One region of the Skermanella rosea genome, then DNA from elsewhere that is predicted to be linked to it. Evidence: predicted binding sites of a transcription regulator. Region 1 holds the regulator's gene; each other region holds the start of a gene.

What was found. The regulator PhoB, encoded in region 1, activates phosphate uptake and scavenging genes when phosphate is short. The targets are predictions, from matches to a motif close to TNTCATAAAACTGTCA.
Region 2: a site for PhoB is predicted at 2,432-2,447, ahead of JL101_RS07345 (MlaE family ABC transporter permease). Genes of this name have one in related genera too.
Region 3: a site for PhoB is predicted at 1,062-1,077, ahead of JL101_RS16725 (HesB/IscA family protein). Genes of this name have one in related genera too.
Region 4: a site for PhoB is predicted at 3,105-3,120, ahead of acnB (bifunctional aconitate hydratase 2/2-methylisocitrate dehydratase). Genes of this name have one in related genera too.

The regions. Positions count from the first base shown of each region.
Region 1 is NZ_CP086111.1:6,083,493-6,087,733, reverse strand. Features, by position in the region: gene JL101_RS28525 (HesA/MoeB/ThiF family protein) at 1-74, shown strand, start outside; gene JL101_RS28520 (DsrE family protein) at 71-490, shown strand; gene JL101_RS28515 (GNAT family N-acetyltransferase) at 504-998, opposite strand; gene phoB (phosphate regulon transcriptional regulator PhoB) at 1,037-1,747, opposite strand; gene phoU (phosphate signaling complex protein PhoU) at 1,767-2,492, opposite strand; gene pstB (phosphate ABC transporter ATP-binding protein PstB) at 2,559-3,305, opposite strand; gene pstA (phosphate ABC transporter permease PstA) at 3,411-4,241, opposite strand, start outside.
Region 2 is NZ_CP086111.1:1,584,528-1,588,768, reverse strand. Features, by position in the region: gene JL101_RS07355 (hypothetical protein) at 227-631, opposite strand; gene JL101_RS07350 (replicative DNA helicase) at 844-2,358, shown strand; gene JL101_RS07345 (MlaE family ABC transporter permease) at 2,621-3,394, shown strand; gene JL101_RS07340 (ABC transporter ATP-binding protein) at 3,400-4,230, shown strand.
Region 3 is NZ_CP086111.1:3,594,060-3,598,300, reverse strand. Features, by position in the region: gene JL101_RS16735 (PP2C family protein-serine/threonine phosphatase) at 1-146, opposite strand, end outside; gene JL101_RS16730 (hypothetical protein) at 457-963, opposite strand; gene JL101_RS16725 (HesB/IscA family protein) at 1,211-1,609, shown strand; gene nifU (Fe-S cluster assembly protein NifU) at 1,682-2,620, shown strand; gene nifS (cysteine desulfurase NifS) at 2,626-3,822, shown strand; gene nifV (homocitrate synthase) at 3,917-4,241, shown strand, end outside.
Region 4 is NZ_CP086111.1:567,733-571,973, reverse strand. Features, by position in the region: gene acnA (aconitate hydratase AcnA) at 1-234, opposite strand, end outside; gene acnB (bifunctional aconitate hydratase 2/2-methylisocitrate dehydratase) at 490-3,078, opposite strand; gene JL101_RS02690 (ABC transporter ATP-binding protein) at 3,404-4,234, shown strand; gene JL101_RS02685 (long-chain fatty acid--CoA ligase) at 4,234-4,241, shown strand, end outside.

The DNA of each region.
Region 1 (4,241 bases):
CGCTGTGCGGGCACCATCCGACCATCACGGACCTGTCCGGGCACCCGTCCGGGCCTGAGGGAGCCCTGCCATGAGCGGGGCTTCGACGCTGTCGCTGGTGGTGTTCTCCGGCGGGTTCGACCGGGTCCACTACGCGCTGGTGATGGCGAGCGCCGCGGCGGCGACCAACCGCAAGGCCACCCTGTTCTTCACCGGACGGGCGGTCCTGGCGCTGAAGGCCGGCGGCGGCTGGCGCGGGCTGGACCCTGCCGACGACGGCTCGTCGCCGGAGGAGCGCAACGCCCATTTCGGCCGCAGCGGCCTCGCCGAGTTCGAGGAACTGCTGGAGGCCTGCGTCGCCCTGGGCGTCACGGTGATGGTCTGCGAGATGGCGCTGAAGGCGATCGGCCTGGACGCGTCCGCCCTGCGCGACGACGTGCCGGTGGTGACCGGCGGCGTCGTCACGCTGCTGAACGGGGCGCCCGGCGACGGCAACATGCTGTTCGTCTGACTCCGCCGGCCGGTTACCGGCGGCGCCACTCTTCCCGGGTGATTTCCCAGATCCCGGCGGGGAAGCGGCCGGAGACGAAATCCCTGTCATGGGTTCCGACCAGCCGCATGCCGTCGCGCTCCGACAGCCGGCGGGAGCGCAGGTTGATCTCGGCCTTCTGGACCCTGAGGACGGGCCGGCCGAGGGCTTCGAACCAGAAATGGATGGCGGCGGCGCTTGCCTCCGTCATCAGGCCCCGCCCCTGCCAGGCGGGGTCGAGCCAGAGCCCGCGGTTGTCGTCGGGCTTGTCCATCAGGCTGATGACGCCGATCAGCCGGTCCGGATCCGGCCGGGGCCTGATGGACCAGTGCCATTCCGTTCCCCGCTCCATGGCGGGAAGCGCCACGTCCCGGATGTAGGACAGGGCGCCGTCGGCCGGATAGGGCCACGGGACATGGCCGGCGAGGAACCGCACGATCTCCCACCGGGGAAAGACGTCCTGGACCGCGCCGGCGTCGGAAAGCTCCAGCGGGCGCAGGACCAGCCGGGGTGTCTCCAGGACCGGGATCAGGCGCCGCCGCCCTTCACGTCGAGCGCGTAGCCCGCCGAGCGGACGGTGCGGATCAGGTCGTTGTCGTTTTCCTCGTTCAGCGCCTTGCGCAGCCGGCGGATATGCACGTCGACGGTGCGGGGCTCCACATAGACGTCGTGTCCCCAGACCAGGTCGAGCAGCTGCTCGCGCGAGAAAACCCGGCCGGGATGCTGCATGAAATGGCGCAGCAGGCGGAATTCGGTCGGCCCCAGGTGGATGTCGCGGCCCTGGCGGCGCACCCGGTGGGCCGCGAGGTCCATCACCACGTCGTTGAACCGCAGCAGCTCCTCCGCCAGGCCGGGGCTGGCGCGGCGGAGGACGGCGCGCATCCGGGCGACCAGCTCGGTCGGAGAGAAGGGCTTGGCGATATAGTCGTCGGCCCCGGAATTGAGGCCGCGGACCTTGTCCGCCTCCTCGCCGCGGGCGGTCAGCATGATGATCGGGATGTCGCGGGTCTTGGGATTGCGCCGCATCTGGCGGCACACCTCGAGGCCGGACATCAGCGGCAGCATCCAGTCCAGCAGGACGATGTTGGGCGTCTGCTCGGCGGCGAGGAGCAGGGCCTCCTCGCCGTCGCCCGCGGAGAGGGTGCGGAAGCTTTCCTTCTCCAGATTGTACTTGAGGAGCGTTACGAGGTCCGCCTCGTCCTCGACGATGAGGACGAGGGGTTTCAGCGCCGAATTCATGGGATGCCTTGTTCCAATACTAGCCCTGCGATTCCGTCCCGGGGGTGACGACAGCATAGCTGCTTTCGTCGCCCTTGGGGCGTTCCGTCGTCAGCGGATGGCCGATCACCAGGAAATGGATCGTCTCGGCGATGTTGGTCGCGTGGTCGCCGATCCGCTCCAGGTTCTTCGCGATGAACAGCAGGTGCGTGCAGGGGGTGATGTTGCGCGGGTCTTCCATCATGTAGGTCAGCACTTCGCGGAACAGGCTGGTGTAGAGGTCGTCCAGCTCCTCGTCGCGGCGGCGCGCGGCGACCGCCTTCTCCACGTCGCGCTCGATGAAGGCGTCGAGCACGTCCTTCATGATCTCCTGGACCAGCCGGCCCATCCGGGGGATCGCCGCGGCCGGGCGGACCGGCGGCACCTGGGCCAGGGCGATCGACCGCTTGGCGATGTTGGCGGCGTAGTCGCCGATCCGCTCCAGGTCGGCGGCGATCTTCAGGGCCGACACGATCTCGCGCAGGTCGGACGCCATGGGCTGGCGCAGCGCCAGCAGGCGCAGGGTCTCCGCGTCGACGTCCCGCTCGTAGCCGTCGACCCGGAGGTCGGACTGCATCACCTGGGCCGCGATGGTCGTGTCGCGGCGGACCACGGCCTGCACGGCCGCCTCCACCTGGGCCTCGGCGACGCCGCCCATCTGCGTGATCAGATTCGCCAGCCGCTGCAGTTCCTGCGCGAACGACTTGACGATGTGCTCGTTGCTCATGCGCCGCTTCCCTGAATTGCCCGATTATCCCGAATGACGTCCCGCCGATCAAGCCGGCGGGCCGGATCAGCCGTAGCGGCCGGTGATGTAGCCCTGGGTCCGCTCGTCGCGGGGATTGGTGAAGATCTCCTCGGTGTCGCCCACCTCGACCATGTCGCCCAGGTGGAAGAACGCCGTCCGCTGGGAGACGCGGGCCGCCTGCTGCATGTTGTGGGTGACGATCACGATGGTGTAGTTCTCCCGCAGCTCGTCGATCAGCTCCTCCACATGGGCGGTCGCGATCGGGTCGAGGGCCGAGCACGGCTCGTCCATCAGGATCACCTCGGGGCTGACCGCGATGGCGCGGGCGATGCAGAGGCGCTGCTGCTGGCCGCCGGACAGGCCGGTGCCCGGTTCCTTCAGGCGGTCCTTCACCTCGTTCCACAGGCCGGCGCGCTGCAGGCTCTTGGCGACGATCTCGTCCATCTCCTCCCGCCGGCTGGCGAGGCCGTGGATGCGGGGACCGTAGGCGATGTTGTCGTAGATCGACTTGGGAAACGGGTTGGGCTTCTGGAACACCATGCCGACCCGGGCGCGGAGCTGGACCGGGTCGATCTCGCGGTCGTATATGTCCTGGCCGTCCAGCGTGATCAGGCCCTCGATGCGGGCGATGCCGATCGTGTCGTTCATGCGGTTGAGGCAGCGCAGGAACGTGGACTTGCCGCAGCCCGACGGGCCGATCAGCGCGGTGACCTGCCGTTCCGGGATCGCCAGGTCGATGCCCTTCAGCGCCTGCTTGGCGCCGTAGTACACCTTGACCTGCTTGGCATCCATCTTGTTCGCGGCGCCGGCCAGGATGCCGGCGGCGGAGCGCGCCTCGACGCCGGGGATGGCGCTGGTTCCGGTCTGTGTTCGGCCGATTTGTGTATGGGCGGTCATTTACCAACGCCTTTCAAAGTGCTTGCGCAGGACGACGGCGATCGCGTTCATCGCGATCAGGAAGGCCAGGAGGACCATGATCGCGGCGGAAGTGCGCTCGACGAAGCCGCGTTCCGGGCTGTCGGCCCACATGAAGATCTGCACCGGCAGCACCGTCGCGGCGTCGCCGAAGCCCGAGGGGGTGTCCACGATGAAGGCGATCATGCCGATCATCAGGAGCGGCGCCGTCTCGCCGAGCGCGTGGGCCATGCCGATGATGACGCCGGTCAGGATGCCGGGCATCGCGAGCGGCAGCACGTGGTGGGTCACCACCTGGAGCGGCGAGGCGCCGACGCCCAGCGCCGCCTCCCGGATCGACGGCGGAACCGCCTTCAGCGCCGCGCGGCCGGCGATGATGATGGTCGGCAGCGTCATCAGCGCCAGCACGATGCCGCCGACCACCGGGGCCGACCGGGGCATGTTGAAGACGTTGAGGAACACCGCGAGGCCGAGCAGGCCGAACACGATCGAGGGCACCGCCGCGAGGTTGTTGATGTTGACCTCGATCAGGTCGGTCAGCTTGTTCTTCGGCGCGAACTCCTCCAGGTAGACCGCGGCGGAGATGCCGATCGGGATCGCGAGGCCGAGCGTCACCATCAGAGTCAGCAGCGAGCCGACCAATCCCGCCTTCAGGCCCGCCAGCTCAGGGTCGCGGCTGTCGCCGTTGAGGAAGAGCCGCCAGTTGAAGCCGTTCACGATGTTGCCGTTGGCGACCAGCTTGTCGATCCAGGCGATCTGCTGGTCGGTCACCTTGCGGTCGGTCTCCGGCACACGACGGTCGATGTTGCCCTT
Region 2 (4,241 bases), 1.6 Mb from region 1:
GCAGCGTCCTTGAGGGCCGTTCCACGCGCCGTCACACTTGGCCCGAACGGGGGGCGGCTCCAACTCCCACTGTTTGACCACTGACACAGTCCAAAGCAGGACACGGCTACACGTCTGCACCACCACAGTGGAAAATTGTGCTTGATGAGGAGACAACAACCGCCAAATAACAGTTGCTACGGCGCTCCGCTCCGCCGAGCGTCATATGAAACACTGTGCGGGACTACTAGTAATATTCGTAGGAGCGCGCCTCGACGTCGCGGTCCATGTCGCGCCAGGCGGCATCCTCCGGGTCGGTGTCGAAATCCTCGACCACTTCCTCCATGTCATAGTCCGACCACCTCAGCACCGAGATCATGAACTCGACCTGGTCGGGCCGAAGCCCCACCTTGCGTGCCATCTCCGGCGTGTCACGCCCTTCCCGGACATACTGGACGAGATTGCGGACCCGCCGGAAGACATCCTCCTCCACCTCGGGGTCGTAGGCGAAGACGTCCAGGAACTTGCGGGTCCAGATCCCGTCGCTCTCGAACCCGGTCGGAAGCCGCACCTCGTGCCGGTCGGCCACCAGCCGGGCCAGCTCCACCTGAGCCGCCGTCGGGCGGCTATCGCCGTCGGATTTCCGGGCCACTCAACCAATCCTTCCTTAACGCGGGCGATGGCATGGTTAATACACCCATGCCTCAACGCATAATCGCATCCGGAAATCCTCATGGCGAGAGCTAATTTCCGCCATCTTCACAGCCTGTGGATAACTTCACTCGCCGGGTTCCACAAGCTATCCACAGCCGCGGCGTCTATCTCGGCCGGGCGTGCTCTGCTAGTCTCCCGGACATGGAAACGATGACCACTGATCCTCGCGCCGCCCGCCCCGCGGATGCTGCCGGACGACGCCCCAGCTACCGAATCACCCCGCACAACGCCGAGGCTGAACAGAGCCTGCTGGGCGCCATCCTGACCAACAACAAGGCCTACGAGAAGGTCGGCGAGTTCCTGAAGCCGGAGCATTTCTACGATCCGGTCCACAGCCGAATCTTCGAGACGATCCATACCCTGATCCAGCGCGGCGAGGTCGCGGACCCGATCACGCTGAAGCGCTATTTCGAAGGCGATCCGGCGCTCGAGAGCGTCGGCGGCGTCGGCTACCTGGCCGAACTGGCCGGCAGCGTGGTCTCGGTGGTCAATTCCGAGCATTACGGCCGAATCATCCACGACATGTACCTCCGCCGCCAGCTCATCGACATGGGCGAGGACATGGTCAACGAGGCCTACAGCCACAACCTCGAGGGGGCGGCCCTCGAGCAGATCGAAGGGGCGGAGAAGAAGCTCTTCGACCTGGCGACCACGGGCGACATCCAGGGCGGGTTCCAGCCGTTCAGCCAATCGCTCCGAGTCGCCATTGAGATGGCGGAGGAGGCGTTCAAGCGGGACAGCCAGGTCACCGGTGTCACCACCGGCCTGATCGATCTGGACCGCAAGCTGGGCGGCCTCCATCCCAGCGACCTGCTGATCCTCGCCGGGCGCCCGTCCATGGGCAAGACCGCGCTCGCCACCAACATCGCGTTCGCCGCGGCCAAGGCACACCTGCGCACCGACGGCAAGGAGGGCGCCGGGGTCGCCTTCTTCTCGCTGGAAATGTCTGCCGAGCAGCTGGCCACCCGTATCCTGGCAGACGAGGCGCAGGTCGCCTCGGAGAAGATCCGGCGCGGCGACCTGAAGCCGGAAGACTTCCAGCGCTTCTCGGAAGCCAGCAGCATCCTGTCGCGCGTCCCCTTCTATGTGGACGACACGCCGGCCTTGAGCATCGCGGCGGTCCGGACCCGGTCGCGCCGGCTGGCGCGCACGTCGGGCGGCCTCGGGCTGATCGTGGTCGACTACCTTCAGCTGCTGCGCGGCTCCGGAGGCAAGGGCAACGAGAACCGGGTGCAGGAAATCTCCGAGATCACCCGCGGCCTCAAGGCCATCGCGAAGGAGCTGGACGTCCCGGTCATGGCCCTATCCCAGTTGTCCCGCGCCGTCGAGCAGCGCGAGGACAAGCGGCCCCAGCTGTCCGACTTGCGTGAGTCCGGCTCGATCGAGCAGGACGCCGACGTGGTCATGTTCGTCTTCCGCGAGCAGTACTACCTGGAACGGGCCGAACCGAGCCGGCGGCCCGACGAGGCCGACGACAAGTTCAACGACCGCTACCAGCGCTGGCAGCAGCGGCTGGGCGAGGTCCACAATACAGGCGAAGTCATCATCGCCAAGCAGCGCCACGGACCGATCGGTACGGTTCGCCTGTTCTTCGACGGCCAGTACACCAAGTTCGGCGACCTGGACCAGAGCCACCCGGGCGGCGGCGGCGGCGACTACGAGTGAGGGAAATCGGGGGGCGCGGCCGGAGACGGCCCGCCCCCATCCACCTATGGGCACCCTCGGGTGCCCCTGCCGTTGACAGTGTTATGACGGTTGGCTAGGGTGCGCCGCACAAGGTTGCGCGCTGAGGTAAAGTTGCAACGGCACCAGCGGTTTGGGTGTGTGGTTTCAGCCGTTCCCTCAACGCGTCCGGCCCGAGTGTCATGCCCGGCACGGGGGCACGGGTGAGCGGGAGCGCCGCCCGCTAGGTTGCCACGGGGGATCAATGGGCTTCCTGACCACGACCGGCCGCGCCTTCCTGATATTTCTGGAGGCGACCGGCCGGCTGATGCTGTTTACCGGTGTCGCCGTCTCGCACTGCTTCCGGCCTCCGTTCTATCTGCGCCTGATCGGCCGGCAGATGATCGACATAGGCTATTATTCGCTGCCGGTCGTCGGGCTGACCGCCCTGTTCACCGGCATGGTGCTGGCCTTGCAGAGCTATACCGGCTTCGCCCGCTTCCAGGCGGAAGGCGCCGTGGCGACGGTGGTCGTGCTCTCCGTCACGCGCGAACTGGGGCCGGTGCTCGCCGGCCTCATGGTGGCCGGCCGCATCGGCGCCTCGATGGCTGCCGAGATCGGGACCATGCGGGTGACCGAACAGGTCGACGCACTGTCCACCCTGGCGACCAACCCCTTCAAGTACCTGGTGGTGCCCCGCCTCGTCGCCGGGCTCACCATGCTGCCCCTGCTGGTCGTCGTCGCCGACATCATCGGCGTCTTCGGCGGGTTCCTGATCGGTGTCTACCGGCTGGACTTCAACCCGGCCGCCTATATCGGCCGCACCTGGGAATACCTGGTGCCGATGGACGTCATCTCCGGCCTGGTGAAGGCGGCGGTCTTCGGGTTCGTGATCGCACTGATGGGCTGCTACCACGGCTACCAGTCGCGCGGCGGCGCCCAGGGCGTGGGCGCCGCGACGACCAACGCGGTCGTGTCCTCCTCCATCCTGATCCTGGTGTTCAATTACCTGATCACCGGCCTGTTCTTTTCGCGATGAGCGCCATGACACATACCGCAGTGGGGAAGCCGGCCGATGCAGCGCCCGGGGTTCGGGCCGAGGCCGGGACGCCGAAGCTGAAGCTGTCCGGCGTCCACAAGTCGTTCGGCAGCAAGCATGTGCTGAACGGCCTCGACCTGGAAGTCGGACGCGCGGAATCGCTGGTGGTGATCGGCGGGTCGGGCACCGGCAAATCGGTGATGCTGAAATGCGCGCTGGGCCTGATGCATCCCGACAGCGGCTCGATCAAGATCGACGGGGAGGAGACCGCCAACCTGCGCCCGCGCGACCGCGAGCGGGTGATGCGCAAGTTCGGCATGCTGTTCCAGGGGGCCGCCCTGTTCGACAGCCTGCCCGTGTGGGAGAACGTCGCCTTCGGTCTGATCCAGGGCGAGAACATGTCCCGGGGCAAGGCGCGGGAGATCGCGGTCGAGAAGCTGTCCGCGGTCGGCCTCGCCCGGGAAGTGGCCGACCTGTTCCCCGCCGAACTGTCCGGCGGCATGCAGAAGCGCGTCGGCCTGGCCCGTGCAATCGCCACCCAGCCGGAAATCATATTCTTCGACGAGCCGACCACCGGCCTCGACCCCATCATGGCCGACGTGATCAACGACCTGATCATCAAATGCGTCAAGGACCTGGGCGCCACCGCCCTGTCGATCACCCATGACATGGCGAGTGCGCGCAAGATCGCCGACCGGATCGCGATGATCTACAAGGGCAAGATCATCTGGAGCGGCCCGGTGTCGGAGATCGACAATTCGGGCAATCCCTATGTCGACCAGTTCATCCACGGTCGTGCCGACGGGCCGATCCAGATGGAGGTCATGCAACCCTGATCCGCGATCCC
Region 3 (4,241 bases), 2.5 Mb from region 1:
GTGGAATCCCCGATCACCGGGTTGGTCGAGCCTGCCGCCGCATAGGTCAGCGTGTCGTCCGCCGTATCGATGATGCCGTAGAGGGCGGTCGCGAAGTGTCCGATGGGCAGCACCTCCAGCAGCTCCCGGGAAAGCTGATCCAGCATCGCGGCAGGGTCGCCGATCAGCGCGCGGATGTCGCTCCGCGTGATCAGGGTATGCAGTCGGAAGGTATTGATCGCCTGATCGACCTGTAGGCTGATCGGCTTTTGACCGTCGGTTGGCAGATGAGTCAGATACAGTCTACAAGGTTGCCTCGCAGTACGAGCGTCGAGCGGGTTTATAACAGCCTTTTGTTGAGGTCTTAAGGTATTACTGTATCAGTGAAAGACAATTACCTAACGATTCAAATATTTGTATGTATAACAAACAACTATAATATTCGGGGTGCAAGCCTGCGCGAAGGATCGGCGCTGCCTATTCCCCGCCGGCGACCCTCTCGGCCAAAGTCGCGATCACGCCGTAGCCGACGGTATCGGCCGGGTCCAGTTCCTTGAGCTTCGCCAGCATGGCCAGCGACTCTCCGGTACGGCCGCCGCGCAGGGTGATGAAGCTCAGGGCTTTCAGGGTGAACAGATAGAAATGGGAGGCGCCGGTCACGGAAGCCCAATCGGCGGCACCGGGGGACAGGCTGCGCCAGTCCGGATCGAACCCGCCGACGTGGGCCGCGGCGTCGAGCGCGATCAGGGCGACGCGCTCCGCCTGGTCCAGGCGGCGCTGGTTGAAGTAGAACTTGTAGAGGGCGTAGAACACCGGCAGGACCTTCGGCCCCAGATGATGCGCTTCCCACAGCAGGCTTTCCGATGCCTCCAGGTCGCCGGCCAAGCGCGCCTTCACCGCCTCCTGAAGGCGGGCATCGATATGTTCGGGGACGTCGCCGAACGCCATCCTGCCGTCGGGGATTCGGAATTCGATCTGTCGCATCGCGGTATCTCCTGCCGGCAAGTTGGCCCCCCGTTAATACCATAAATTTTTTATGGGTATAAGGCTGTTTCTCGCAAGTCCCCGCGAAGGCGCCGCCTTGTCGGGTTTGCGACAGGCCTCTGTCGGCAAGCTGCCACGGTTCAGCGGGCTCGAAATAAAAGTCCGCGCAAAATCAATGATTTGCAAATGGCCCGGATCTTGCTGTGTGGAAGATCCTGAAAAATCTCGTCCTAAGGAGACAGGTTCGATGGTGACGCTGACGGATTCGGCGGTAAGCACTCTCCAGCGGGTCCTGGCCGCTTCGGCCGCCGCGCAGGGCTTGCGCATCCAGGTGGCGGACGGCGGCTGCGCCGGGCTGAAGTACCAGATGGGCCTGGAAGCCGGCGCCGGCGAGGACGACACCGTACTGGAATACGGAGACGTCAAGGTCTTCATCGATGCCGGCAGCATGGTGCACCTGAACGGCGTCGTCGTCGACTATGTCGAGAGCGTCGGCGGCGCCGGCTTCAAGTTTGAGAACCCCAACGCGACATCGACCTGCGGCTGCGGCTCATCCTTCTCCACCTCTTCCTCCTCATGCAGTTCCAAGCCCGCCGGCGGCCATGGCGAAGCGGGCGGGTCGTGCGGCCACGGCCACCATCACTGACGCCGCCGGCAAGGCTGCGCCTCTCGGATACCAGGCCGGTCCGGCACCGGGCCGATACAGGAGAACAGACCAATGTGGAACTACTCTGACAAGCTCAAGGAGCACTTCTTCAACCCGAAGAATGCCGGTGTCCTGGAAGAGGCGAACGCCGTCGGCGAAGTCGGCTCCATTTCCTGCGGCGATGCTCTCCGCCTGATGCTCCAGGTCGAGCCCGAGACACAGGTCATCCAGGATGCCCGCTTCCAGACCTTCGGCTGCGGCTCCGCCATCGCGTCGTCCTCGGCCCTGACCGAAATGATCATCGGCAAGACGGTGGAGGAGGCGCTCCAGGTCACCAACAAGGACATCGCGGATTATCTGGAAGGCCTGCCGCCGGAGAAGATGCACTGCTCGGTCATGGGCGCCGAGGCGCTGCGCGCCGCCATCGCCAACTACCGCGGCGAGGAGTGGGTCGACGACCACGAGGAGGGCGAACTGATCTGCAAGTGCTTCGGCGTCGACGCCGCGATGATCGAGCGCGCGGTCGAGGTCAACGCCCTGACCTCCCTGGAGCAGGTCACCAACTACACGAAGGCCGGCGCCAGCTGCAAGACCTGCCACGAGAAGATCGAGGACCTGCTGGAGAGCCTGCTCGCCAAGCAGGGCAAGGTGCCGGAGCCGGTCGCGGCGAAGGCGCCCGCGGCGCCGGCCCTGGTCGGCCTGGGCGACATCGCCCCGCTCGCCGCGCCCGAGGCGGCCAAACCGGCCACCCCGGCGAAGAAGCTGAGCAACGTCCAGCGCATGCAGATCGTGATCGCTGCGCTGGAGGAGATGCGCCCCTACCTGAAGCAGGACGGCGGCGACGTCGAACTGGTCGATATCGACGGCAAGAACATCTATGTGCGGCTCAGCGGCGCCTGTTCCGGCTGCCAGATGGCGTCGGTCACGATCGAGGGCATCCAGACCAAGCTCGTCGAGAAGCTCGGCGAGTTGGTCCGTGTCATCCCTCACACCATGATGGCGGCGGAGTGAGCGGCATGGGGATCTATCTGGACAACAACGCCACCACCCGGGTCGATCCGGCCGTCGTCGCGGAGATGATGCCGTTCTTCACGGAGCATTTCGGCAATCCGTCGTCGATGCACGGCTACGGCGCCGCGGTCGGCGGCAAGATCGAGTGGGCCCGCGGCGAGGTGCAGAAGCTGATCGGCGCCGCCTTCGACACCGAGATCGTCTTCACCTCGGGCGGGACCGAGTCCGACAGCACGGCCATCCTGTCGGCGCTGAAGGCTTATCCGAAGCGCCGGGAGATCGTGACCTCCGTGGTCGAGCATCCCGCCATCCTCAGCCTCTGCGACTTCCTCGAAAGCAAGGAAGGCTATAGGATCCACCGCATCCCGGTGGACGGGAAGGGGAACCTGGACCTGGAGCGGTACGAGGCGGCCCTGTCCGAGAACGTCGCCGTCGTCTCCATCATGTGGGCCAACAACGAGACGGGGACGATCTTCCCGATCGAGCTGCTGGCCGGCATGGCGAAGAAGGTCGGCGCCTTGTTCCACACCGACGCCGTCCAGGCGGTCGGCAAGTTGCCGATGGACCTGGCGAACTCCGCGATCGACATGCTGTCGCTGTCGGGCCACAAACTGCATGCCCCCAAGGGCATCGGCGCGCTGTACGTCAAGCGCGGGGTCCGCTTCCGGCCGATGCTTCGCGGCGGCCACCAGGAGCGCGGCCGCCGTGCCGGCACCGAGAACGCGCCGGCCATCGTCGGGCTGGGCAAGGCGTGCGAACTGGCCCGCGAGTCCCTGCCCATCGAGCGGACCCAGGTGGCGGCGCTCCGCGACCGCCTGGAGACGGCGCTGGTCGAGGCGATCCCCAACTGCTTCGTCACCGGCAACCCGGCCAACCGCCTGCCCAACACCGCCAACATCGCGTTCGAGTTCATCGAGGGCGAGGCGATCCTGCTGCTGCTGAACGAGGAGGGCATCGCCGCGTCCTCCGGATCGGCCTGCACGTCCGGCTCGCTGGAGCCGAGCCACGTGATGCGGGCGATGGGCGTGCCCTACACGGCGGCCCACGGCGCCACCCGGTTCTCCCTGTCGCGCGACACCACGGCGGAGGAGGTCGATACGGTGATCCGGGTCATGCCCGGCATCATCGAGCGGCTGCGCAAGCTGTCGCCCTACTGGACCGGACAGGGGGCCGCGGCCGGCTTCCAGCCCGTTTATTCCTGATCCTGCGGGAGGGGCGCCGGCATGCTGCCGGCCGGCGCCCCTTCGGTTTTCCCCATCCTCGTGATTCCTCCGCCTGACCCAGGGGTGCGCCGCGATGCCCGAGCCGAGCTCCGTGACGATCAACGACACCACGCTGCGCGACGGCGAGCAGACCGCCGGCGTCGCCTTCACCGTCGAGGAGAAGATCGCGATCGCCCGCGCGCTGGACGCCGCGGGCGTTCCCGAGCTGGAGATCGGCATTCCCGCCATGGGCGAGGAGGAGCGCGAGAGCATTCGCGCGGTGGCCGCCGCCGGACTGGGCCGGGCGCGCCTGATGGTGTGGTGCCGCATGCGGGCCGACGACCTGCGGGAGGCCGCCACCTGCGGAGTCCCGTTCGTCAACATGTCGATGCCGGTGTCCGACATCCATATCCAGCGCA
Region 4 (4,241 bases), 580 kb from region 1:
GCGCCGGGTCTTCAGCCACTCCGCCACCGCCTTGACGTCGTCGACCGACACCGTGCGCCCGTCCTCGAAGCGCAGCAGGTTCTCGAGCAGGACCTTGAGCGAGAAGGGAAGCGTGGAGAGATCGCCGAGGCCGGCCTGCTCGGCCGCCTTCAGGCTGAAGTAATCGTACGACTTGCCACCCACGTCGAGGGTGCGGCGCGTCTTCAGCGTGTCATGACCGGTGAATGTTGTCACGGGAACTCCTCCATTGCTTTGCAACCGGCGGAGGTTTGGATCGACATGTGACCGAAACCTTATTTTGCGCTGCGATGATTTAGCGCAGAATCAGCACGCTGGCAAACGGCAGCGGTGTGCGAGTGGTATTACCAGCGGACCGACGGCAAGGGTTTCCGCGCTTGGGGACGCGGCGGCCCATGCCTGCGCGCTCCCGAAAAAAGAAATCCCCCGCCGGTTTCCCGGCGGGGGCTGTTGCGCGCGTATCCGATCCGGTCAGGCGACCGCGACCGTGTCCGCGATCTCGCGGAAGGCGGGGATCTGGTCGAAGTTCATGTAGCGGTAGATGTCGGCGGCCTTCTGGTTGACGATGCTGACCTGCTCCATGTACTCGGCCACGGTCGGGATCCTGCCCATCAGCGCGCACACCGCGGCAAGCTCGGCCGAGCCGAGATAGACGCGGGTGTCGATGCCCAGGCGGTTCGGGAAATTGCGGGTCGAGGTGGACATGGCCGTCGAGCCCTTGCGGATCTGCGCCTGGTTGCCCATGCACAGCGAGCAGCCCGGCATCTCCATCCGCGCGCCCGACTTGCCGAGGACGCTGTAATAGCCCTCCTCGTTCAGGATCATGGCGTCCATCTTGGTCGGCGGCGCGATCCACAGCCGGGTCGGGATGTCGGACTTGCCGTCCAGCACCTTGCCGGCGGCGCGGAAGTGGCCGATGTTGGTCATGCACGAGCCGATGAAGACCTCGTCGATCACGTCGCCCGCGACCTCCGACAGCGGCTTGACGTCGTCCGGATCGTTCGGGCAGGCGACGATCGGCTCCCGGATGTCGGCCAGGTCGATCTCGATGACGGCGGCGTACTCGGCGTCGGCGTCGGGTTGCAGGAGCTGCGGATCGGCGATCCAGGCCTCCATCGACCTGATGCGGCGCTCCAGCGTGCGGCGATCCTGGTAACCGTTGGCGATCATCCAGCGCATCAGCGTGATGTTGGAGCGCATGTACTCGATGATCGGCTCCTCGTTCAGGCGCACCGTGCAGGCGGCGGCGGACCGTTCGGCCGATGCGTCGCTCAGCTCGAACGCCTGCTCGACCTTCAGGTCGGGCAGCCCCTCGATCTCCAGGATGCGGCCGGAGAAGATGTTCTTCTTGCCCTTCTTCTCGACCGTCAGCAGGCCCTGGCGGATGGCGTAGAGGGGAATCGCGTTGACCAGGTCGCGCAGCGTGACGCCCGGCTGCATGGTGCCGGTGAAGCGCACCAGCACGCTTTCCGGCATGTCCAGCGGCATCACGCCGGTGGCGGCGGCGAAGGCGACCAGGCCGGAGCCGGCCGGGAAGGAGATGCCGATCGGGAAGCGCGTGTGGCTGTCGCCGCCGGTGCCGACGGTGTCGGGCATCAGCAGGCGGTTAAGCCAGGAGTGGATGACGCCGTCGCCCGGCCGCAGGGACACGCCGCCGCGGGTGGCGATGAAGGCCGGCAGTTCGTGGTGCATCTTCACGTCCACCAGCTTGGGATATGCCGCGGTATGGCAGAAGGACTGCATCACGAGATCGGCGGAGAAGCCCAGGCAGGCCAGGTCCTTCAGCTCGTCCCGGGTCATCGGGCCGGTGGTGTCCTGCGAGCCGACGGTGGTCATCCTCGGCTCGCAATAGGTGCCGGGGCGGATGCCCTGTCCGTCCGGCACGCCGCAGGCGCGGCCGACCATCTTCTGGGCCAGCGAGAAGCCCTTGCCGCTGTCGGCCGGGGCCGACGGCAGCCGGAACAGGGTGGACGGCTCCAGGCCCAGCGCCTCGCGGGCGCGGGCCGTCAGGCCGCGGCCGATGATCAGCGGGATGCGGCCGCCGGCCCGGACCTCGTCGAAGATCACGTCGGACTTGACCTTGAACTCGGCGATCACCTCGCCGTCCTTCAGGGCCTTGCCTTCATAGGGGCGCAACTCGACGACGTCGCCCATCTCCATCCGGGAGACGTCCAGCTCGATCGGCAGCGCGCCCGCGTCCTCCATGGTGTTGTAGAAGATCGGCGCGATCTTGCTGCCCAGGCAGACGCCGCCGAAACGCTTGTTCGGGACATAGGCGATGTCCTCGCCGGTCCACCAGAGCACGGAGTTGGTGGCGGACTTGCGCGACGAGCCGGTGCCGACCACGTCGCCGACATAGGCCACCAGATTGCCCTTGGCCTTCAGCGACTCGAGCTGCCTCACCGGGCCGCGGGCGCCGGGCTCGTCCGGCTCGATGCCGGGGCGGGGGTTCTTCAGCATGGCGAGCGCATGCAGCGGGATGTCCGGGCGCGACCAGGCATCGGGGGCCGGCGACAGATCGTCGGTGTTGGTCTCCCCGGTCACCTTGAAGATGGTCAGGGTGAGGCTTTCCGGAACCTCCGGGCGCGAGGTGAACCACTCGGCATCGGCCCAGGACCGCATCACCGCCCTGGCGTTGGCGTTGCCCTGGTCGGCCAGTTCCTTGACGTCGTGGAAATAGTCGAACATGAGGAGGGTCGTCTTCAGCCCCTCCGCCGCGGCCGCGCCGCATTCGGCGTCGGCCAGCAGGCCGATCAGCGGACCGATGTTGAAGCCCCCGAGCATGGTGCCGAGCAGTTCCGTCGCCTTGACCCTGGAGATCAGCGCGCAGGACTCCTCCCCCTTGGCGACCTGGGCCAGGAAGGCGGCCTTGACCTTGGCGGCATCGTCGACGCCCGCCGGCACGCGGTAGGTCACCAGATCGACCAGGAACCGCTCCTCGCCCGCGGGAGGCGTCTTCAGCAGGCCGATCAGTTCCTCGGTCTGCCTGGCGGACAGCGGCAGCGGCGAAATCCCGAGCGCGGCACGCTCAGCGACATGCTGGCGATAGGCTTCAAGCACGGCTAGATCCTCTCTTTTAGGTTTATTGCCAGGTTTATTGCAGGACTTCAGCCCCTTGGACTCGATGCCTGCCGACTGTTTTGGCCTGCCGGCAGTTTTGCCGGGCTCTTGCCTGATGCGCGATGAGGCTCTTTGCCGCTGCGCCTCATTGTCCCAAACCAGGCAGGCGCGGTTTTTCGGCGGGGACTCTCTGCGCCCGTACCGGGAACTTACGGGTGCAAGCTATTCATCTTGAATTTACGAAGCCGGTATCGCACCTTGCTGCGCAAGGGTCGTACGAACGAAAAAGGTACGCCCAATAAGAACGTGACAGGGAGGACGCGCGGTGAAAGCCGATACGCCCATTTTCGAAGCCCGACATGTGTCGCTGCGGTTCGGCGGTGTCCGCGCCTTGACGGATGTGAGCTTCAGCATCGACAAGGGCGAGCTGTTCTCGATCATCGGTCCCAACGGGGCCGGCAAGACCTCCATGGTCAATTGCATTTCCGGCCGGTACAGCCCGACCGAGGGCCAGATCCTGTTCAAGGGACGGGATATCACGCGGATGACGCCCAACCACCGGGCCGAGATCGGCATCGGCCGCACGTTCCAGAACCTGGCGCTGTTCGGGCACATGACGGTGCTGGACAACATCATGGTCGGGCGCCACCACCTGATGAAGAACAACTTCCTGACCGGCGCGCTGTACTGGTTCACCGGCGCGCGGAAGGAGGAGCTGGAGCACCGCCGCGAGATCGAGGAGATCATCGACTTCCTGGACATCCAGCATGTCCGCAAGGCGGTCGCCGGCACGCTTTCCTACGGGTTGCGCAAGCGGGTCGAGCTGGCCCGCGCCATGGCGCTGAAGCCGGACCTGATCCTGCTGGACGAGCCGATGGCCGGCATGAACCTGGAGGAGAAGGAGGACATGGCCCGCTACATCGTCGACCTGAACGAGGAGTACGGCATGACCGTCGTGATGATCGAGCACGACATGGGCGTGGTCATGGACATCTCCCACCGGGTCATGGTGCTGGATTTCGGCAAGAAGATCGCCGAGGGCTATCCGGAGGAGGTCCTGGCGAACGCCCATGTCAAGCGGGCCTACCTGGGCGAGGCCGACGACGTGCTGAGCGACGAGGACGACGTGGCCGTGCCGGCCGGGAAGGTGGCGTGATGGACGC